Regions from separate parts of the Caballeronia sp. RCC_10 genome, predicted to be linked through region 1. Evidence: predicted binding sites of a transcription regulator. Region 1 holds the regulator's gene; each other region holds the start of a gene.
What was found. Region 1 encodes FliA, which starts transcription of late flagellar genes. Its sites were predicted from a motif close to CTAAAGTTTNNNNNNNNNNNGCCGNTA; they were not measured.

Region 1 (7,684 bases):
GGGGTGCAGTTCACGCTTCAAGCGTGCGCAGGGCTTGTTTCATTGCGGCACCGGACGACAGCAGCCGGTTCACGATACCGCTAGCCGCGACGTTACTTCGACGCGTTCACCATGTAATCGACGGCCGCTTTCACATCTGCGTCGGGTGCGTTCGATCCGCCCTTCGGCGGCATCGCGCCCTTGCCGTGGAGTGCGTAGTTGTAGACCGTTTCCATCGGCTCCTTGAGGCGCGGCGCCCAGGCGGCTTTGTCGCCGAACTTGGGCGCGTTCAGCACGCCTGCCGCGTGACACGCCTGACAGACCTGTTCGTAGAGCGCCTTGCCCGCCTGAGCGGCGTCCGCGCTTTGCGCGCCCGCAGCCGGCGCGGATGCGGTTTGCGGCACCGATGCGAGCGCCGCAAGTGCGGCTGCGGCCTGTGCGTTGTCGGTCGCGCCCGATGCGGCGGACGGAGCGGACGCCGCAGCCGATGCCCCCGCCGCCGCTCCCGGTGCAGGTTGCGCCGGTTCCGCGAACTTCGCGCCACCGTTGTTCGCCATGTAGACGACGGCGCGCGCGATCTCGAAGTCACTGTAATCATCGGGACTGGCGCCGCCGCGCGGAGGCATCGCGCCTTTGCCGTTGAGCGCGTTGTGCAGCAGTGTGTCGTAGCCTTCGCTGATGCGCGGGGCCCATGCGCCGGCATCGCCGACTTTGGGTGCGCCGGCCGTGCCTGTCGCGTGACAGGCGGAGCAGACGGCTTTGAACACTTCTTCGCCGGTTTTGTAGACGCGGGGGGCGTTGGCGTCGCGGATATCGACTTTCGCGGCGGGCGCGACGCGCTCTTGCACGGAAGCGTCGATGTTGGTGCCGGCGCCGGTGCGCGTCGAGGTATCGACGTAAACGGCGAGCAGGATGATGATGGCGACCGGGATGCCGAACCCGGCGATGACCGCCGCGATGAGTTGGCCGGGTGTCCTGATCGGAGCTCCGTGGGGTGCTTCGCTCATGCTTGTCTCGTCTCCCGTTTTTTGATTGAGTCGGTTCAGACAGCGTGACGGCTACCGCTTAGCCCTTGCGTCGTCAAAGGCACGGTCGATTATAGACGGAACGTTTAACGGAAGGCGGCGGGGCGGCGAGGCGTGTGACGGGCGTTTACCCGCAGTTCGGTGGCGCTGGATTTTGCGTTGAACCGCTCGCCGTGGACGGATGTCCGGAAAACAGGTATCCTCTCGGATTCGCATGAGTCTTGCTGTCGCCTTTCGGCACCCCGCAAGCAAGGCTCCCGCCGATGCGCCCGTAGCTCAATGGATAGAGTACTGCCCTCCGAAGGCAGGGGTTGCTGGTTCGATCCCAGCCGGGCGCGCCAAGTTATCAAGAGCTTGCACCAGAATCAACACACCATGATCGTGGGCGTATGGAAACTGTACGGAAATTCTGCTGCTCAACTTCGGCGAAAATCGCTGATAAGTAACCTGTCGGCGGCCGACTTTGTTGGTGTTACCTGCAGCGATAAGTTGCACCGGGAATCGGGGCAAGCAGCGATGCTACAACCCCGACGCGTGGAAGCGACCGAAATACACTTCGCCCGGACGCATCGCCACGGCGCACAGATTTCCTAGCAGCTTTTGTGACTGGAGCCAGCGCAGGATTACGCTCTCGAGTCCGCATACGGAGCGACCGTACGCACCGCATGCGAACTAGATTGGAGCAGCCTGTCCCGGAGAGGCCTAACGGCCGACAGTGAGACACATGGGCGCGATAAACCTATCATTGAATCTTAGCGGGTCGAATTAAACTCGCTAGAACCATTCAGCTCGCCCTCAGGGCTAGGCTGGAGCCTGAGTTGCATAGTGAAATCCCATTACGGCGACGATAGGCACAATAAGGAGTTGTAAAAATACGATTGCCTTGTAGATTTTCGTGCGCCAAATGTTTTCGCGTAACCCACTAATGATAGTCAGCAGATTTAAGACCCCGACGATCCATAGGAAACCTGACGGATCGTCTGATAGCACTGAAAACACAACTTTTAGACTTTCACTCAATTGTTGAATCCAGTAAAGTTCCAGCGATAGATTTCAAAATACTTCAGATAATCAGATTTACCGTTCCCAGTCTGCATATTCTTGTAATCCCATCCGCTTCCATTTCTGTGAAAATAGCCGATTTCGACTGGCAATCCAGCGTATGCAGATTGCTGCGGGTCTGCGCCATTCCTGCCCAGCACCTTATTCACCCAAGTAACTGGACGATGGATTGTGTCGTCTGAATTTCCTTGATAAATCTGGATTGTCTCAGGCGACGAATTGACGACCAATTGAATATGGTGAGCGAGCCCATGCGACATTTGCCCCTTCAAATCCTTTGCTAACGCCAAAACATCGCCCGGTCTAATCTCATCTGCATCGAAGATAGACATGGTATTCAAATTGATACGCTGCACGTCGGGCGCGCCATAAGTGAGTTCCACCATATCTGCAAAGCCATACATGCTTGAATCATATTTTCCGTGTTCGGCCTGACCGTACACCTCCATGTTTCTATACGTTCTAACGCCCGTCACTAACTTTATTGGTAGCCCTCTAGCTGCTGCGTATTGAATAAGCAGCCTGACAGCAAAGTCTTCGCAAGTAAAGCGGTTCGTTTTGACATTCCCGTCTCTACTCCAATACTGTTCAGTGCGAAGCTGTTCAGCAAGTACTGGTGCCTGCGCTTGATAATCAGCTACATCAGTGGCTGTCCATTTTCGCGTTGTTTTCCAGAAAATTTTGAGTTTGACAACGTGAGGTCGAGTATCTGTCTTCGGCGTGAGCGGCGCAGAAATTACTGGGGATGTCATTGTTCTGTGTATACAAGGAGCAATTTAATGGAACTACCATCTCGACCTTCAATGATTGGTGTCTTGCCGTCAGGTGTTGTTGTGATTTCGCGAATCTCCCCTGTTGGAGATTGAACATAGAACAATGCACGGCTAACAGGTACACCGTCCTGATCAACGAGTTGGAAATGTCGATCAAAAACAGCATTCTCCTCCGCCCTGTCACGCTGTGCTCTGGGTGCGTCTGCGCTCGTGAACCCTTGAGAACCGACCACTCCAAGACTCTCGGCCATATCGTCGTACCACGCCTCTCCTGCCAGTTGGGCAAAGATGCGCGGATGTTCTGGACAGCCGCACACGACTACATCGTCATGCGCTGCAATCTCGCTGATAAAGAAGTTCACACGACGCGGACCGCCATCCTTCGCGATGTATCCCGTCGTCTTGCAGACCGGGCAATAAGCTTCGCCGCCTATAAGCGCGGCTTGGTGCCCGTGAATGAGAAACTGCGGTCCCTCGTAAGAGCCAACCTCTCCGCCGTTATCGAGTTGGTCCCCAACGACGGCGATTCGTCGCATCATGTGCAGCCTCCTTTGTATGATTCGTTATGCTTGCTTTTCAGCATGTGTCTCGGTTCGTTAGAAAAGACCTACTCACCTGAGTTGATTTGTCAGGATACGAGCACAACGAAGAAGCGCAATTGGATGCATCAGCGAAATCGTGAAATCGACAAAAGTTGACAGGGAATGAACTTCGGGCTACGGAGATTCGAGTCGTATCAACTTCTGAAACGTCTTCGATTGGGGCGCTAGTGTCTCGCGCGGTTGCAGTCTGCTGGAGTGAGCCGCACCGTGCCGTCGCGCATAGTCGGCGCTATGCCGTCGAGTCGAATAATGCGGGGGGGGGTGGAGCGTTAATCCGCCGTTGCTCACTATCCGCCGAAGGCAATGCGGTGATACTCACGCCACTGTTTGCCGAGATCGTGACGCACGACAGCTAAAGCCATTGCCATTCGACGAATCGCATACCATGCGAACCGTCGCCGCGCCGTTCGGCTTGATCGGTCGAAAGCCGATGGAAATGCCGCGCACGAGTCCGGCCTTGATGCTCTGCCACGCTTCTCCGAGCCGGTCGCGCAGCGCGCCGGGTTCATCGCACTGCGCAAGCGTAGTCCGAAAGCCGATGCCACGGCGGCCAGTCGCCGCAAACTTCACTTTGCCGACAGGCTTGGCATGATCGGGTTGCCACCGCAGCGCGAGCGGTAGCCTGTAGCGCGCGCCGGGTGGGCTGAATCACACGTGTGTGCCGCTCAAACACACAGACATCTGAGCACTGTGCGCTTATCGGTTTATGTGGAAGACAACCGCGACGCATTGTATTTCTCAATGACTCGGCCCAGGGCTCGAACGCGCTCATCAATTGCCGTTCAAAGCCTTCGACAACTTCACGAGAGAGCAACAGCGAGCCCCGCGCGCACTGGTGGTTGCGTTGGTACAGCACGTGTGGGCTCCTCAGCGTTTGCAAGAGGCCGCCCTATGACCGAACGACCCCGTTCGCAACGCGTGACTCAGATCCGCATCGTCGAGTGCAGTTGCCCGCCGCTGCGGCGGAGGCCACTGGCATCACGCTCTAACAAGGCAACTTGTGAACCTAGTAGCTGCTGCGTTCTGGCGTAAAAGTTAAATAAACGCTTTCTGGCACTGGTGGATTTGCACTGGCCTCAATGGCGGGCCTTGCCTGCGAAATCAAAGGCTACCATTGAGGGCACAAGAGCTGAACTCATCACCTCTGGTCCAACACTGACATTACGCGTCCTGTATCCGCCACCAGGAAACGACTCTCAACGCGTTAAGTCAGCATCGATTCCCAAATTGTCGTCGTGCCGCCCGGCGACCCCGCATGCGTTTCTGGCGTGGGCCGGAATTGCATGCAGATTGGCTTGACTCACCTCTGATCGACGTTGGCGGAGTAAGCGTGGGTTGGTCGGATGAAAAGACGATCAATGAATAGGTTTCCCTTAGCATCTTTGCCAAACTTGGCGCGGCCCCCTCAAGCCTCCACCCCCGTCCACTCCTGCTCCCGCAACTTCGCCCGCAGCCTCGCGACCGCCTGGCTATGCAACTGGCAAACCCGCGACTCGCTGACTTCCATCACCGCGCCGATCTCTCGCAGATTCAGCCCGCGCTCGTAATACAAGCTCATCAGCAGCTTCTCGCGCTCCGGCAGCCGATCGATAGCCTCGATCAACGCGCCGCGCAGGCTGTCATCGAGCAACGCCGACAGCGGGTCCGATCGATCCACGCAATGTCGATCCAGGAACGGTTCGTCGTCCGCCGAGCGGTCGAAGTCTTCGTAATAGATCAACTGGCTGCCGTGCAAGTCCTGCAGCATCGACTGATACTCGTCTAGCGGCAGCTGCATATGCTCGGCGATTTCCGTCTCGCTCGCCGAACGGCCAAGGCTCTGCTCGACCTTGTGCACCGCCGATTCCACTTCGCGCGACGTCTTGCGCATGCTGCGCGGCAGCCAGTCGTTCGCGCGCAGTTCATCGAGCATCGCGCCGCGAATGCGCTGGCTCGCATACGTCTCGAACTGCGCACCCTGATCTTCCTTGTAACGGCTCGCCGCATCCAACAGGCCGATCATGCCGGCCTGAATCAGATCGTCGAGGTCGACGCTCGCCGGCATCTTGGCGACGAGCTGCAGCCCCAGCCGGCGAACGAGCGGCGCATAGCGCGTCAACACGTCGGACTGCGAGAGTTTGCCTTGGGCGTTGTACATCTGGGTCACCTTTGTCTTGATCACATCGACGCCGTGCTGCTCAATGCATGGCCGGGAAACATCGACGCCCTTCGCGCCACTTCCCGCCCGCCCTTGTCAGACTCGCCATCCAAAAACTGCATTTCGTTTTCAACTTCAGCATCACGGGCAGCCGGCGTGGAACGCACCGGCCAGTGCAGAAGCTCCGCCGCAATCTGGCGATAGTCGCGCGCCGCAGCCGTAGCCGGAAACGCCTCTACCACCGAACGCGACAGCTCCCTCGCCCGAGTAATGCGCGCATCCTCGGACACATACCCCGCCTGCACGAGCGCCACCGCCAGATACCGGCTCGCCACGCCCGACAGGTTGTCGAACGCGACCGCCGCGTCGGCCGGGTTCTGCACGTGATTGATCAGCACGCGGAACTGTCCGATCGCATGCGCGTAGTGCAGACGCTTCATGCACGCATACGCCTCGGTGATCGCCGGCGCAGCCGCCCGCGTGACGATCAGGAAGTCATGCGCCTGCGCCGCAAGCGACGACAGCGCGCCATGCCGATCCAGTTGCGTATCGATCAGCACGATGTCCGCCGGTCCGTCGAGCAACCCGCGGCACTGCGCGGCGTCGTGACTCACGCGCTCCTCGCGGGGCGCGGCGATCAGCGAAAAGCCGAGCGGCGTGCGCGTGACGACGTCCTGCAACGTGTGGCGGCCGGACATCACCGCACTCATCGCCTGCGATCCGGAAAGCCCCGCCATGCGGCTCACCGATGTTCCGTTCTGCCGCTCGTCGATGACGAGCACATCCTTGCCATGCACGGCCAGCGCCGCGCCGAGATTCACCACCGCCGACGTGCAACCGATGCCCGCCGGTCCGCCCGCGACCGCCACCACGCGCGAGCCTGCACGCGTCAGGAGCCGTCTCAGGCCTTCAGCCTGGTCGAGCACGAGCTTATCCAAAGCGAACCTCATGGAGTTCAGCCGCGGCACGCGCGGACAATGCGGACAACAGCGCCGGCACTTCCTCGTCCTGCGGCACGAACGGCGAGCCGTCGCGCGGAATGCAGAACGCGCTTTTGATCAGGAACCGCTTGGTCGCCACGTACAGGTTTTCCGGCACCTTCTGTCCGGTCGATACGTAATGCACCGGCAGCTTGTAGCGGATGACCGTATCGAGCACGCCGCCGAGGTTCGTCGCTTCATCGAGCTTGGTCAGGATGCAGCCCGCGAGCGGCGGCTGATCGGCCGCGCTCTTGTAGGCCTGCACGACTTCGTTGAGCGTGTCGCCGTGGCTCGTCGCGTTCAGCAGCAACAGGCGCTGCACCGGATGACCCGCGCCGCACAGCATCGAAATCTGATCGGACACCGTGCGATCCCGCTGGCTCATGCCGATCGTGTCGATCAGCACGATGTGCTTGTTGCGCAGCTCCGAAAGCGCGAGTTGCAGATCGGCCGCGTCCTTCACCGCGTGCACCGAGACGCCGAGAATCTTGCCGAAGATGCGCAACTGCTCGTGCGCGCCGATCCGGTAGCTGTCCGTCGTCAGCAGCGCGACCTTGCTTGCGCCGAAGCGCATCACGCAGCGCGCGGCGAGCTTCGCGGTGGTCGTCGTCTTGCCGACGCCCGTCGGGCCCATCAGCGCGAACACGCCGCCACGTTCCATCAGCGCGTCTTCGCTCGCCATCACCGGCAGGTTCGATTCGAGCACCTGCTGCACCCATTCGAGCGCGTGCTCGGCGTTTTCCATTTCCGGCAAGTTGTCGACGATCATGCGCACGAGTTGCGCGGAGAAGCCCGCGGCGAACAGGTGCTTGGTCAGCGCGGCGTTGCTCGGCATGCGGCGCTGGCGATCGCCCCACAGCAGGCCGGAGAACTGTTCTTCCATCATCGAGCGCATCGACGACAGCTCGTTCATCACCGTATCGTTGACGACCTGCTCCATGCGCGCACGAATCGCCTCGGTGACGACAGCCGCCGCATTCGCGGGCAAGCCTTCGAACGCACCTTCAGCCGATGCCGGCGATGCTTCCGCTTGCGGCGCGCTTGCGTTGATCTTCTGCGCGGCGCGGCGTGCGGCGACTTGCGCGGCTTCGCGCGCCCACTCGGGCGTGTCCACCTTCGGTTGCGC
Region 2 (7,684 bases), on a different contig from region 1:
GGCTCGGTTCAAAATTTGCCTGCTCACGAAAGCCTTGCTGTAAAAACGACTCCATGCGCGGATATAACGCAATCGCGCGGTCCAATAACGCATCCCGTCCGTGCGAATACGCACCGACATTAATCAAATCCTTGTTGCGCTGATAACGCGAAAGCATCTGTTTGAAGAGACGCACGCGCTCGAGATGCTTGTCGTCGATGATCGACGTCATCACGCGGCTAATCGACTGTTCGATATCGATCGCCGGATAGTGCCCCGCCTCCGCGAGCGACCGGTTCAGCACGATATGGCCGTCGAGAATCGCGCGGGCGGAATCGGCAATCGGGTCCTGCTGGTCGTCGCCTTCGGTGAGCACCGTATAGAACGCGGTGATCGAGCCGCCGCCTTCCGGGCCGTTGCCGGTACGCTCGACGAGCGCGGGCAGCTTCGCGAATACCGACGGCGGATAACCCTTCGTCGCGGGCGGCTCGCCGATCGCGAGCGCAATCTCGCGCTGCGCCATCGCGTAGCGGGTGAGCGAGTCCATCAGCATCAGCACGTGCTTGCCCTGATCGCGGAAATACTCCGCGAGCGAGGTCGTGTACGCGGCGGCCTGCATCCGCAGCACCGGCGAAACGTCCGCCGGCGCGGCCACGACGACCGAGCGCGCGAGTCCGTCCTCACCGAGAATCTGCTCGATGAATTCCTTCACTTCGCGGCCCCGCTCGCCGATCAGCCCAATCACGATGACTTCCGCGCTCGTATAGCGCGCCATCGTGCCGAGCAGCACGGATTTACCCACGCCCGAGCCCGCGAAGAGGCCCATGCGCTGACCGCGTCCGACCGTGAGCAGCGAGTTGATCGCGCGCACGCCGACATCGAGAACCTTGTGAATCGGCTCGCGGTTCAGCGGATTGATCACGGGCGCGGCCAGCGGTGCATCCATCTTCGCGCCCAGCGGCCCGAGACCATCGAGCGGGCGGCCGGATGCGTCGACCACGCGGCCCAGCATTTCCCAGCCGACGGGCAGACGCTTGGCGCCCGCCATCGGATCGTTGATCGGCGCGCTTTCCAGCGGATACACCCGCGCGCCCGGCAACAGGCCCGCGACTTCGGTCGTCGGCATCAGGAACAGCTTGTCGCCCGCGAAGCCGACGACTTCCGCTTCGGCGGTCGGGATCGCGCTGCCGGGCGGCAACTCGATCATGCATTCCGAACCCACGCCCATCTTCAGGCCGACGGCTTCGAGCACGAGGCCCGCGGCGCGCGTCAGGCGGCCGCACGGACGCAGCGGCTTGGCGATCGCGTTGCGCGACTTCAGCGCATCGAGCTTGTCGCGCCACGTGTCGATATGCGGATTGCCCGCGAGCGCGGCGAGTTCGGCGATCGTGCGCGCGGCGTGGTCATCGGGCAGATCGCCGGCGATAGCCTCATCGCCTGCGAGCGGTCCAAACGACGCCCGCGCGAGTTCCTGTTCCAGCGCGCTCAGGCCATCCTGCGTGATTCGATTGTTCACCACGGCTTGTTCCTCCCGAGCGCCGCCACGACGCGCTCCCAGCGCGATACGTTGGTCGCGTCGATTTCGCCGGTCGCGGCGTGCGCCTTGCAGCCGCCACGTTCGATGGCCGGATCGGGCCGCACCGTCCAGCCGGCGGCTTCGAGTTCTTCCTTCAGATACGAATCGACGACCGGCAAATCCGCCGGACTGACGACCAGCGTCGGCGCGCCCGAAAGCTCCGGCTCGGCTGCGATCACTTCACGCGCCACGGCGAGGAGGGCGGTCGGATCGAGCGTCAAATGCTGACGCACGACCTGCTGCGCGATATCGATGGCAAGCGCGGCAAGCGATTCCGCGATGGCGGCATCGGCGGCCTGCAGCGCGGTCTTGAAGGTATCGGCGATCTGTGCTAGTTGCGCGGCTTGCGCAAGCGCTTCCTTGCGGCCTTCCTCGAAGCCGCGCGCCTCGCCCTGCTCGAAGCCCGCCTTGAAGCCGAGCGCCTGACCGGCGACGTGCCCCTTGGCCAGCCCCTGCGCGTGCGCATCTTCCTCGACGCGCCGCAGATGCGCTTCGAGCGCGGCCTGATCCGCCGCACTGTTGTCGACGGTGACGGGATCGAACGACGCCATCTCCCAGCGTTGATACGCCGACACGTTGGCCTTCGCGGCAGCAGCGTTAGACATATGCGTCCTCCGCCTTGCCGCCTAGCTGAATCTGGCCGGCTTCGGCGAGATTGCGCACGATCTGCAGAATCTTGCGTTGCTGCTGTTCGACTTCCGACACACGCACCGGACCACGCGAATCGAGGTCTTCGGCGAGCAGTTCGGCCGCGCGTTGCGACATGTTCGACAGGAACTTCTGGCGCAAGCCGGGCTGTGCGCCCTTCAGCGACACGATCAGCGTTTCCGACTCGACTTCCTTCAGCAGCAGCTGGATTGCGCGGTCTTCCAGATCCATCAGGTTCTCGAACACGAACATCTGGTCGATGATCTTCTGCGCGAGTTCGGCGTCGTAATCGCGCACGTTCGACAGCACGCCTTCCTCGTGATTGCTCGACATGAAGTTGAGAATCTCCGCCGCCGTGCGGATGCCGCCCATCGGCGCGCGCTTCAGGTTGTCGCTGCCGGACAGGAGCGTGGTCAGCACGTCGTCGAGTTCGCGCAGCGCGGCGGGCTGAATGCCGTCGAGCGTCGCGATGCGCAGCAGCACGTCGTTGCGCAGCCGGTCGTTTAGCAGCGACACGATTTCCGAAGCCTGATCGCGGTCCAGGTGCACGAGGATCGTCGCGATGATCTGCGGATGCTCGTTCTTGATGAGTTCCGCAACCGCGCCCGAGTCCATCCACTTCAGGCCCTCGATACCGCTCGTATCGCTGCCTTGCAGAATGCGGTCGATCAGCGCGCCGGCCTTGGTTTCGCCGAGCGCCTTCGTCAGCACCGAGCGAATGTACTCGCTCGAATCGAGCGACAGCGCGGTGTGCTTTTCCGCTTCCAGCACGAATTCGGTCAGCACGTTGTCGAGCTGCTCGCGCGTCACGTTCTTGAGCGCCGCCATCGTCGCGCCGATTTTCTGGACCTCGCGCGGCGCGAGATATTTGAAAACGTCGGCGGCTTCTTCCTCACCGATCGACATCAGGAGGAGAGCGGCTTTATTCAGGCCTTCAGCGTTCATCGGACACCCAGTTCTTCACGACGGTCGCAACGATTCTCGGGTCCTGCCGCGCAACCATGCGGGCGTAGTCGAGATTGCGATCGAATTTGGCTTTGTTGCTTTCATGACCGAGGAGACTGACCTCGGCATCCTTTTCTTCTTCGTCCTTCTTCTCGCCGTCCATCGTCGAGCCGTCGAGCAGCGAGAGTTCGTCCGGTGCGCCAGCGAGCGTCGGCGCAATTTCGGGCGGCGGCGGGAAGGCGCGCTTCATCGCCGGCTTCACCATGCTGAAGTACAGGAACAGCGCGACGATGCCGATGCCCACGTACTTCGCCAGCGAGATGCCGCGCGCAATCATGTCGGGCGTACGCCACCACGGCACGTCCGGCGTCATGTTCAGGTCCGACGTGAACGCGCTGTTCACTACGTTGACCGAATCGCCGCGCTTCTCGTCATAGCCCATCGCGTCCTTCACGAGCTGCTGCACTTGCGCGAGCTTGTCGGCGGCGAGCGGCGTCATCGTCACGTTGCCCTTCGCATCGACCTTCTTCTCGTAGTTGACGACCACCGCCACCGAAAGACGCTTGATGCCGCCCGTCGCCTGCTCGAAGTGGCGCACGGTGCGATCCACTTCGTAGTTCGTCGTCGTGTCCTTGCGCAGGTTTTGCGGCGTGGACTTCGTGGCGGCCGCGCCGGATGCGGCTGCGTCGATCGGTGCGGATGCCGCTTGCGGCGGCTGGTTCGACAGCGCGCCCGGCACGCCCGTCGCGCCGCTGCCCGACGTTTCGCTCGATTCGCTCGATTGCTGGCTGCGGATCGCGGTGCTTTGCGGATTCGCGTTCGGGCCATAGCTTTCGGCGGTCTGTTCGAGCTTGGAGAAGTCGATATCCGCGCTGACTTGCGACCGCGCATTGCCGGCGCCGAAGAGCGGCGCGAGGATCGCGTCGATGCGCTTCTGCGTGTTGTGCTCGATCTGCTGCATGTACTTGAGCTGCGATGCGTCGAGGCCGCTTGCGGCGCTCTGGCTCGTGAGCAGGTTGCCGTCCTGATCGACGATGTTCACGTTCTTCACCGGCATGTCCGGCACGCCCGACGACACCATGTGCGCGATCGCGAGCACTTGCCCTTCGTCGAGCACGCGGCCGGGATAGAGGTTCACCATCACCGAGGCGGTCGGCAGTTCCTTGTCGCGCACGAAGACGCTCGGCTTCGGTATGGCGAGATGCACGCGCGCCGACTTCACCGACGAGATCGAACCGATGGTGCGTTCGAGTTCGCCTTCCAGCGCGCGCTGATAGTTGATCTGTTCCGCGAACTGGCTGATGCCGAACTTCTGGTTGTCCATCAGTTCGAAGCCGACCGAGCCGTTTTTCGGCAAGCCCTGGCTCGCGAGACGCAGGCGCGTTTCGTGAACCTGCTCGGCCGGAACGAGGATGGCGCCGCCGCCTTCGGACAGCTTGTAGGGAATGTTGCCCTGCTGGAGCGCGGTAACGATTGCGCCGCCGTCGCGGTCCGACAGATTGCTGAACAGCACGCGATAGTCCGGCTGGCGCGACCACAACAGCAGCCCGGCGACGACCATCGCGAGCACGGCGACCGCGATGATCAGCGGCACGCGCGGGTTCGAGCGGAATTGCGAAAGCATCGGCACGCGCTGTGCAAAGCCGCCGAAATTACCGCCCGGAAGGCCCGCGCCCGCAGCGGCGCTGCCGGCCGCGCCAGGCTGCGCGCCGGCCAGGCCCATCCTGGCGTCGGGCGTAATCAAAGAGTTATTGGGCGTTTCCATTTGGCGTCGATGCTCCGAATCTTGGCGTCTTCCTGTCGCCGCTGTTCGTCAGCGGTTGAGGAGTCTTTTCACGATGGGGATTATCCGCACAAGATTGCAAGTCGATTCGATGAATAGAGCCGGGTTTCCCCCGTTCTTCGGGCGGTTTGGAAACGCCCCCGCTGCTAATCTTTTTCAAACCTGGAAGAGGCTCCCGAGCGCCGCCCGGACACCCTTCTGTTCTTTGAGATAGCGTTGCAGTCACACGGAGTCAACATGAACTTTCCGATCAATCCGCTTTCCGCCGCGATGAGCGCCATCCAGTCGATGTCCGCGGAGGCGGCCGGCGGCGCGTCGGCGTCGGGCGCAGTCACCGGCGGGGTATCCGGAGCACGCGGAAACTCCGGCGCGGTCAGCGCGGGCAGCTTCGCGGATGCGCTGAAATCGTCGATCGACAAGATCAGCGACAACCAGACGAAGGCGCTCGGTGAAGCGCACGCGTTCGAAGTCGGCGCGCCGAACGTCTCGCTCAACGACGTGATGGTCGACATGCAAAAGGCGAACGTCGGTCTCCAGTTCGGCCTGCAGGTCCGCAACAAGCTGGTGTCGGCGTACAACGACATCATGCAAATCTCCGTCTGACGCGTTCAGGCGCCGTCCGCGCAAGCCCGCCGTTTTGGCCCCGAAGCCTTGCGCCCTAAAGCTTTGCCGCGTTCCTCCGATAACCCCGATAACAGCACGGCGAACGATGGTTCGCTCGCGAGAGCGGGCAGCGCCTTCGTGATTTCCGCCGGCACCGATTTCTTGCCGGACACGCAACGGGCGTCCGGACGGGCGGCGAGGGCCGCGCGGGCATTGCATTCAGGGAGAGCCATCGATGTATTCGCAGGGACAGGCGGGAGCCAACGCATATGCGCGCGTCGGCGTTCAGACGGGCGTGATGGGAGCCAGCCCGCACCGGCTCATCGTGATGCTTTATCAGGGCGCGAGGCAGGCCATTGCGCAGGCGCGGATGCATCAGCAGCAGAACAACATCGGCGCACGCGGAGCGGCGATCGGCAAGGCGATCAACATCGTCGAAAGCGGCTTGCAGCAGGCGCTCAATAAGGAAGCGGGCGGCGAAATCGCGCAGCGGCTGGACGCGCTGTACTCGTACATGACGCGCCGGCTTCTGGAAGCGAACCTGAAGCAGGACGAGAAGATGCTCGTTGAAGTCGACGACTTGCTCGCGACGCTCGAGGAAGCGTGGGTTGGAATTGGACCGGAAGTGGCGCAGATGACCGCGGCAGCCGTCTGAACGGAAGTGGCGGGCGACTGCCAGAGAAGAATGAAAACCACACAAGAATACTTCGCTCACTATGAAGCCATCGCCGCGCTTTCCGCCCAGATGCTGGTGGCGGCGCGCGAAGGCGAATGGAGCGAGCTGAAGGCGATGCAGGGCGTGTATCGCGGCTTGGTCGACCAGTTGCAGGAGACGGATGCCGGCTCGGAACTCGACGAAAGCGCCCGGGCGCGCAAGCTGGACCTGGTGAAGAAGATTCTCGCCGACGACGCCGCCATTCGCGATCTGAGCTCGCCGAGTCTCGCGCGCCTGTCGGCGCTCTTCACGGTCAACAGCACGGCGCGCGTTCTGAAGAAGATGGTCGGACTGCGTTGAACGACGCGCCGCGCGATTGAGCGGACGCACTTGAGGATTTCGGCATGACAGGACTCGACTCCACGCTGGCGGCGCTGCTTGCGAGCCGCACCGACCTCGTCCTGTCCGCGATCCGCGCGGCCGATGGCGTCAACGGCGCGGCCGGCGCCGCCGCTGGCCGGACGACCACACAAACGGATACATCGCATTCCGTCGATGCGCCCGTCACGCCCGCATCGGTCGCGGCGAACGCGGCGGCATCGGCGAAAACCGAGCTTTCGAACGTCGCGCGCACGCTCGACGTGATTTCCCGGCTGGGCGGTGCAGCGCCCGCCGTCATCGGCGATACGCCTTTATGGCCGACGCCTCCGCGCCCCGCGAGCGCCTTCGCCGCGCTCACGACCGGCCTTTTCGATACCGCTTTCTCTTCCAACGCAGCCGCCGTCGCCGCGGCGCGCGCCGCGACCCTGAACTTGCCGCCGCTGCCGGCTTCGGTGCTGGCGGGCGAACTGGCGAAGACCGTCGGCGAGAGCGGACTCTTTTACGAATCGCATCTCGCGCAGTGGCTGGCGGGGCAGCGCAGCGCGGCATCGCTCGGCAACGAGCCGCAGGCGCACGTCGATTCCCGCTCGGCGCCGCTCGACTTCGCCGACGATTTCCGCACCGCCCCCGATATTCCCGACACGCCCCCGCCGATGCCCGCGCGCCCCGTCGCGATGCCGCAGACGCCGCAGCAGGCGGCCGCGCTCGCTGCGTCGGTGCGGGATGCGCCGCCTTCGGTGCTGTCGAATTCGCAGACGGCGAGTCCTGCGCCGTCCCTGGCTGCGCAGCCGGGGTCGCATGAATCGGCGGTGCAGGCGTCCGTGACGGCGGGCATTCATCCCGCAACGCTCGATGTCGTGCGCCAGCAACTCGACGTCCTCGCCAACGGACAGTTCCGCTGGCAGGGCGAGGCGTGGCCGGGGACGCGCCTCGAATGGGAAGTGAGCCGTGAGCCGCGCGACGCCCGCACGCCTGAATCGCCCGCCGACGATCGCGCCTGGCGCACCCGCGTGACGCTTTCGCTGCCCGCGCTCGGCACGGTGGACGCGGAACTGGTGCTGACCGGCGAGCAGCTCGCGGTGCGCATTCAGACGAGCGATCGCGGCGCGAGCCG
Region 3 (7,684 bases), 240 kb from region 1:
GCCGTCTACGCCAGCAATAACCGTCGCCGTCACGCCGGGGTTGTCCTTTGCAGAGTTGATCGCCGAAGCGATACCGGCGAGGGTGTTGTTTCCGGATCCGACCGCGATCGTCATTGCCGCGCTGCCTCCGACTGCGATCGACAGATCACCGGTGCCGACCGACGCGCTCGCGCCGATGCCAGTCTGCAACACGATCTTCTGCGCAGTCGCGACGTTCGTGATGTCAAGTGCGTAGCTGCCGGGGACCGTTCCGGTTGTCGCGGTGGCAGTCACGCCGTTGCCATTCGATCTTGCGGTCAATGTGGAGATAGCTGATGCATCCGCAAGACCCGCCAGTGCGGTCTGAAGTGCGGACAGCGACGATTTGAGCTGTCCGATCGCGGACAGCTTTGTATTGTCGAGGCTCTGGCGATAAGCAAGCGTCGAGGACTGTGCGGCTGTTTTCGCTGAGACGAGCGCCGCCACGACCGTCGACGTATCGGTCGTCGAATTCGTCACCCCGCTAATGATGGACTGCGCCGCCTGCGAAAGGGTGCTGCTTACGGAGGTGCTCGAAGATGTCGTCATGAGGATGTTCGTCTGTGGACTTTCCAACGCGACAACCGCGTGTTAAGCGTCAGGTGACGGAAAAATCCAGAGACGCATCATGGGAGACTAGTCTCCCATGATGCGCTTACCCGCCTGCCGCTGATTCAACGGCGTTACGCGCTTGATTCTGAAAGCTGCGCAGTGCCCTAAAACAGTTAGCCGAGAAGCTTCAGAACCTGCTGCGGCATCGAGTTCGCTTGTGCGAGCACTGAAATGCCTGCTTGCTGCAGAACCTGACCCTTCGACAGGTTCGCCGTTTCCTGGGCGAAGTCTGCGTCGGTGATCTGCGCGGAAGCGGCGCTCAGGTTGGTCGATTGCGATTGGAGGTCCGAAATGGCCGATTGGAAGCGGTTCAACTGGGCGCCGAACGTGGCTTGTTGCGTGTTGATGCTGTCCAGGGTGGTGTCGACCTTGGTCATCAAGGCTTGTGCAGCGGTTGCGTTCGCGCCTGCAACCGTGTCCGTGCCCGCTGTCAGGACTGTCGAATAGTCATTGCTGAGGTCGAGCGTGAGCTTCTGGCCTGCCGTTGCACCGACCTGGAAATCGACGGCCGCACCTGCCGTCCCGTCGAGAACCTTGACGCCGTTGAACGTCGTATCGGTTCCGACGCGCGTAATTTCTCCGATCCGCTGTTGTACTTCAGCATCGATCTTGGCGCGGTCGTTGGTGCTCAAGGAACCGTCGGACGCCTGCACCGCGAGTTGGCGAATGCGTTGGAGGTTATCTGTGATCGAGGACAGGCCGCTCGATGCGGTCTGCAGCATCGAGACAGCGTTGTTCGCGTTCGAAACGCTCTGGTTCAAAGCGTTGGTGTACGACTTCATCGACGTCGAGATAGCCAGGCCGGCAGCGTCGTCTGCTGCGCTATTGATGCGCTTACCCGAAGAGAGTCGGTTAATGGCCGACGAAAGTACGCTTTGCGAGCCGCTCAAGTTCTTTTGAGTGGCCATCGACAGGATATTTGTATTGATATTCAGCATGATTTACCTTGTTCAATTAGTGCGCCGATTGGCGCCGGTTCGGACAAAGCGTCGCGCTTTAGAGGAGCACTGACCGCCTTTCCTGGTTTTCGGCGGTCGGCCCCGAAACTTTAGGTTCGTTCGAGGGGCGTTGCTCGCCTGTTCCAGCGTGCGTTTGCCGGTTCCTAAGTTTTCGGCAGCGCGCGGAGAAACTTTATCCTGGGCTGACTGATTTCCTTTGAATGTAGCGGAGCCAGACGCACGCGGAACTTGAATGTGACGAATATGTCCGGCGATGATGCGGCGCGGCGCGCAAGGGGCTCAAGGCGATAGTGCCGGCTCGGCGTATGCTACAAGTTGCACCCTCGAATGGACCTAGGACCATGCAAAAAAGCACTATCGGCACATCAGATCTTAAAATCGCGCCGCTCGTGTTCGGCGGCAACGTGTTCGGCTGGACGGCCGACGAGCGCACGTCGTTCTCCATCCTCGACGCCTTCGTCGATCACGGCCTCAACTTCGTCGACACGGCAGATGTGTACTCCGCCTGGGTGGACGGGCATCAGGGCGGCGAGTCCGAAGCGATCATCGGCAAGTGGTTCAAGGAAAGCGGCAAGCGTCACAAGATCGTGCTCGCGACCAAGGTCGGCATGCTCAGTACGCGCGCGGGGCTATCGGCGGCTAACATCGCGGCTGCAGTCGACGATTCGCTGCGCCGCCTGAAAACCGATTACATCGACGTCTACTTCTCCCATCTCGACGACGACAAGACGCCGCTCGACGAGACGCTCGACGCATATCAGAAGCTCATCGCGGCGGGGAAGGTGCGCGTGATCGGCGCGTCGAACTACAAGGGCGAGCGGCTGGAAGAAGCATTGCGGGTCTCAAAGGAATCGGGATTGCCGGCGTATCAGGTTCTTCAGCCGGAGTACAACCTCTATGACCGCGAAGGCTATGAGACCGATCTCGAGCCCGTCGTGGAGAAGCACAAGATTGCGGTCGTCACTTATTTCAGCCTGGCGAGCGGCTTTCTGTCGGGCAAGTACCGCTCGAAAGACGACACGACGCAGGCGGCGCGCGGCTCGCGCGTCGAGAAGTATCTGAACGATCGCGGGCTGAATATCGTCGATGCGCTCGTCGAAGTGGCTACGCGCAACAGCACGACGCCCGCGACCGTCGCGCTGGCGTGGATCATCGCGCGGCCGAGCGTGACCGCGCCGATCGCCAGCGCGACATCGGTGAAGCAACTCGAAAGCCTTGCCGCCGCGACGCAACTCCAGCTTTCCGCCGAAGACCTGAAAATCCTCGACGAAGCCAGCGCCTGGCAGAAATAAATCTGTTGCATCAAAGGCTTGGCGTGTCTCGAAGAGTTGGCAGGGGCGCGATGTTCTGGTAACATCGCGCCCGAATCGAGAAATGTGCCCGGTTTCTTGCCTTCGCCGCTAAATATGACAACGTCAAAAGCTGGCGGCGAATGGCTCAGAATTGCGCGTTCAGGTGTCTCTCGCGAACACGCATGCCGCTCTCGCGGTCGAATCTCAACTCTCTCTTTTCCGGCCTCCGTGGCCGCTTTGCTCGTGTCCGCCCGTCGCGCCTTCAAGGTGCGTCATGTCCGGCGGACGATCGGAGTGCCGGCGCGCGGCGGATTTCCGTTGCGCACTTGAAAATACGTTTAGCAAACAGGATTTACATGACCACTATCGTCCTCAAAGAAAACGAGCCGTTCGATGTCGCGATTCGTCGCTTCCGCCGCACGATCGAAAAGAACGGCCTGATCGCAGAACTGCGTGAGCGCCAGTCCTACGAAAAGCCGACCACCGCGCGCAAGCGCAAGAAGGCTGCAGCTGTTTCGCGTCTGCGCAAGCGTCTGCGTAGCCAGATGCTGCCGAAGAAGATGCACTAAAGCGTCATCGCCTGGGCCGGAGCGAGTAGCCTGGCCCCGGAAGGCAAAACGGCGGTGCGACCCGAGAGGGCGCACCGCCGTTTCGTTTTTGCGGCGTCTTGCGCTTGATTCAGCGCGTTAGACGAACGCGTGCCGCTTGCGCAGCGTGGCGAGCAGATGCGGCCATTCTTCGACGCTCGCGTCGTCGTGAATCTGCTCCAGTTCGATCAGCAGATCGATGACGTTGGGATCGTACGCATTCACATTCGATGCATACAGCGCGCGCAGCAGCTTGCCGTCCTGCGCGTGCCGATAGTACGAGATGCCGACGCCTTCGAGGCCGGCCTCGTAGACTTCGTCGCGGACGAGCGAGCCGATCGCGCACTTGTGACCTTGCGGGCTGCGCAGGCGGCAAGAGCCGTTGTCATCTTCCGATACCGCCCGCTGCGCGAGCAAATGCGCGGCGACGCGTTCGTAGATGTCTTGCGGGCTCAGCATTCTGATTGGGCTCAACATACGGCACCCGTACGCTTAGGCAGCGGTTTTCAGAAGCTCGGCCGACAGACCGAATTGCCGCGCGATCGACGCGAGGCGCTCGCGCCATTCCCATTTGCCGAACACGTCGTGCACGTTCTGCAGGCAGGAAAGAAGTTCGACGGTATTGGGATCGAAGACGTTGATGCGCGCGCGCAGCAGCGCACGCTTGAGCGCCACGATGCCGACGTCCATGTAGGCCGGCACCGCTTCGGGCGGCTTGGCGAGGTAGCGGATGGGAACGCCTTCCATTGCCGTGACGTAGTCGCGCGGCTTGATGTAGGTGCCGACCGGGCAGCCGCCGCAGTATCCGCGGTAAGCGCCGCCGCCGTGGGGCAGCAAAGCGGCCTGCCCCTGCGCGAAAAGATGCGCTACCGCGTTGTTGAAGATCTCCTGATGCGTCAGGAAGTTCAAGCTTCTCATGATCTTTCTCCCCTGCGCCCCTGCGCAGCGGCCATGCGTTGAGTTACGAGCAACCTGCACTTGCGGTGTTCGGCGGCGTAATTCGCCGTCCGGCTACTGCTTCGAGCACGATGGTTTTCCCGGCCTATGGACACTGACGACTGGCAGCGTCCTGTACTCGCGGCGGATCTCTCCACTCAGTGAACGATCCGCACACCGTCAGTTATAACGGTTCGGCTCGGTAAAAAGGTGCGGCAGCGCACGCGAGGACGCCATTTTTACACGGCACGCACGATCGTGCAGCGCCGCAGAAGAAGGCAGACCGCTTGATCGCACGCGGCTTGCGCCGTGCTTCACTGCAATAAATTCCCTGGTATCGGGACTTTCCCGCATCAGCACGGTTACGCGGCTTGCATGTTGCCAAAAAGCAAAAATCTGTGGCATCGGAGGCTGCTTAAAGTCCCGCCTTCGCTGCCGCTTTGCGTTTCGTCTTGGGAGTGGCGCGGGATACGCAGTTGGCGGCGTGGTCGTTGACCATGCCGGTCGCCTGCATGAAGGCATAGCAAATGGTGGTGCCGACGAACTTGCAGCCGTATGCCTTGAGCGCGCGGCTCAGGGCGTCGGACTGGGGCGTGGATGCCGGCGTCGGATTGTTCGCATCGCGCGGGGTGTCGATCGTTTGGCCGTTGACGAACGACCAGACGAACGCCGCAAACGATCCGTGGTCGGCCTGAATGCGCTGCACGGCGCGCGCATTGAGAACGGCGGACTGGATCTTCGCGCGATTGCGAACGATCCGCGCGTCGCCGACGATCCGCTCGACATCAGACTCGGTGAAGTGCGCGACCTTTTCGATGTCGAAGCCCGCGAAAAGCGTGCGGTAGCCGTCCCGTTTGTTGAGAATGGTCGACCAGGAAAGCCCGGCCTGCGCGCCCTCCAGCACGAGCATTTCGAAGAGGTGACGGTCGTCGCGCGACGGGACGCCCCATTCGGTGTCGTGGTAGTGCGCCATCGCCGGCGTCGTGGCCCAGGCGCAGCGGATCGGTTCGGTGTCGGTCATTGGGAATCCTCGATTTCGAATGCGCCAGCATAGCGGAACGCCGTCGTCGTCCACCCTCTGCCATTCGGCTAATTGGCGTGCCGCGTTTGCACCGTTATCCTTGCGGCCATGAACACATTCACGACTTCGAATTTCAACGGCTTTCTGCTCGGCATCGACGGCGGCGGAAGCGGCACGCGCGTGATTCTCGCCGATGCGAACGGCGTCGAACTGGCCCGCGCGAGCGGCGGCCCGTCGGGTCTGGGGCTCGGTGTCGAGCGGGCGTGGCAAACCATCGGCGATGCGTGCGAGCGCGCGTTTCAGGCCGCCGCGCTGCCCTTCGACTGGCGGGCGTGCGCGCTCGGCTGCGGGCTCGCGGGCGTCAACAACGCGGAATGGCTATCGGCGTTCCTCGACATGGCGCCGCCGGTTCAGGCGCTGAGCGTCGAAAGCGACGCGTACACGACCGTCATCGGAGCGCACGCGGGGGAGCCGGGTGTCGTCGTCGCGCTGGGGACGGGCAGCATCGCGGCGTCGCTGGACGCGGACGGTGTGTGCCGGATCGCCGGGGGCTATGGCTTTCCGAGTGGCGACGAAGCCAGCGGCGCATGGCTCGGCCTGCGTGCGGTCGTCCACTTGCAGCGCGTCCTGGACGGCCGCGCGCCCGCCGACGACTGGTCTCGCGCGCTGCTCGCGCTGACCGGCGCAACGGACCGCGACAGTCTCGTCGTCTGGCTGTGCGCGTCGAATCAGACGGCGTATGCGACGCTCGCGCCGAGCGTATTCGAGTACAGCGGTCATCCGGCTGCCGCTGCATTGCTGGAACAGGCGGGGCGCGAGATCGAACTGCTCGTCGCCGCGCTCGATCCGGCGGGCGTGCTACCGGTTGCGCTATGCGGCGGACTGGCCGCGCCGTACGAACCCTTCGTGCCGATGTCCGTGCGCGAATGTCTGCGCAAGCCACGCGCCGATTCCGCCGCCGGAGCGCTGGAACTGGCGCGGCGCGCGTCGGCGTCGCCGGGCGCGGTTGCGCGGACAGGCGACCGCGCCGGGATAAAATAGGCAGCTTCGCGCTCAAACAGGGCAGCCATGTATTCGGTCATCGCAACTGATCTCGACGGTACGCTCCTCAACAGCGACCACCAGCTCGATCCCTTCACCGCCCACACGCTGCGCACGCTCGCGTCGCGCGGCGTACCGATCATTATCGCGACGGGGCGGCATTATCGCGATGTCGCCGGCATTCGCGACCTGCTCGGCGTCGACGCGTACCTGATCACGTCGAACGGCGCGCGCGTGCACGCCCCCGGCGACGAACATATCTACTCGCGCGACCTCGCGCCCGCGTTCGTGCGCCGTCTGGTGCAGCCGGACGTCGTGGGCGAGCACGGACGCGTGATCGTCAACCTGTTCGCCGACGACGCCTGGCTCATCGACCGCCACGCGCCGGAACTGCTCGTCTTCCATCAGGACTCCGGCTTCAAGTACGAAGTGATGGATCTGTGCGAGCACGATGGCGAGAACATCGCGAAAGTGCTCTATATCGGCGAGCCGGCGGATCTCGCGTACACCGCCGAAAATCTGAAGCGGGAATTCGGTGATTCGCTGTACGTCACGTACTCGCTGCCGGACTGCCTGGAAGTGATGACGTCGGATGTATCGAAAGGCCGCGCGCTGCGTTACGTGCTCGAGCGGCTGGACATCGATCCCGCGCATTGCGTCGCGTTTGGCGACAACATGAACGACATCGACCTGCTGGAAACGGCCGGGCATCCGTTCATGATGAACAACGCCAATCCGGACCTCATCACGCGCTTGCCGAACGTGCCGCTCATCGGCAACAACTTCGAGGCGGGCGTCGCGCATCAACTGCGCAAGCTGTTCGATATTCGCGACGAAATCGCTTCGCCGCGCTGATGTTGCGGGAAGCGGGCGGCATCGCGCCGCCCGCTTCCGACCTCGCGCGATTAGCCGCGACGCCCCCAGTTGTCCGAGCGGTCATGATCCCAGCGCGCGCGGTTCCAGCGCCCGTTGTCGTGGCCATAGGGGCCGTAGTCACCGCGCCAGCGCGGCGCCTCATGCCGCCACGCCGGCGAGCGGTACACCGGCGAAGCAGGACGCACATACACCGGGGCCGGGGCCGCATAAACCGGCGAGCCGAGCGAAACGCCGACGTGCAGATCGGTATGAGCCTGAGCCGCTCCGATAGCGCCTGCCACAAGGCCGGTCGCGACAAGCGTTTGAATGACGATGCGCTTCATGCTGTTTCTCCTGGAAGGC

Region 2: fliS (flagellar export chaperone FliS) is a predicted target of FliA. The motif match lies at 5,590-5,616, and genes of this name have one in related genera.
Region 3: AB6804_RS08595 (flagellin domain-containing protein) is a predicted target of FliA. The motif match lies at 1,656-1,682, and genes of this name have one in related genera.

What each region holds. Positions count from the first base shown of each region.
Region 1 is NZ_JBFUPT010000003.1:442,233-449,916, reverse strand. Features, by position in the region: gene AB6804_RS09760 (cytochrome c5 family protein) at 93-986, opposite strand; tRNA gene AB6804_RS09755 (tRNA-Arg) at 1,270-1,345, shown strand; gene AB6804_RS09750 (hypothetical protein) at 2,021-2,818, opposite strand; gene AB6804_RS09745 (PAAR domain-containing protein) at 2,815-3,378, opposite strand; gene AB6804_RS09740 (RNA polymerase sigma factor FliA) at 4,847-5,578, opposite strand; gene AB6804_RS09735 (MinD/ParA family protein) at 5,599-6,516, opposite strand; gene flhF (flagellar biosynthesis protein FlhF) at 6,509-7,684, opposite strand, start outside.
Region 2 is NZ_JBFUPT010000034.1:2,122-9,805, forward strand. Features, by position in the region: gene fliI (flagellar protein export ATPase FliI) at 1-1,498, opposite strand, end outside; gene fliH (flagellar assembly protein FliH) at 1,492-2,160, opposite strand; gene fliG (flagellar motor switch protein FliG) at 2,153-3,148, opposite strand; gene fliF (flagellar basal-body MS-ring/collar protein FliF) at 3,138-4,913, opposite strand; gene fliE (flagellar hook-basal body complex protein FliE) at 5,169-5,534, shown strand; gene fliS (flagellar export chaperone FliS) at 5,770-6,189, shown strand; gene AB6804_RS28275 (flagellar protein FliT) at 6,220-6,549, shown strand; gene AB6804_RS28280 (flagellar hook-length control protein FliK) at 6,594-7,684, shown strand, end outside.
Region 3 is NZ_JBFUPT010000003.1:201,292-208,975, reverse strand. Features, by position in the region: gene fliD (flagellar filament capping protein FliD) at 1-567, opposite strand, end outside; gene AB6804_RS08595 (flagellin domain-containing protein) at 744-1,568, opposite strand; gene AB6804_RS08590 (aldo/keto reductase) at 1,931-2,881, shown strand; gene rpsU (30S ribosomal protein S21) at 3,238-3,450, shown strand; gene AB6804_RS08580 (hypothetical protein) at 3,568-3,927, opposite strand; gene AB6804_RS08575 (hypothetical protein) at 3,961-4,386, opposite strand; gene AB6804_RS08570 (hypothetical protein) at 4,585-4,809, opposite strand; gene AB6804_RS08565 (DNA-3-methyladenine glycosylase I) at 4,820-5,425, opposite strand; gene AB6804_RS08560 (BadF/BadG/BcrA/BcrD ATPase family protein) at 5,534-6,466, shown strand; gene AB6804_RS08555 (Cof-type HAD-IIB family hydrolase) at 6,494-7,321, shown strand; gene AB6804_RS08550 (hypothetical protein) at 7,372-7,665, opposite strand.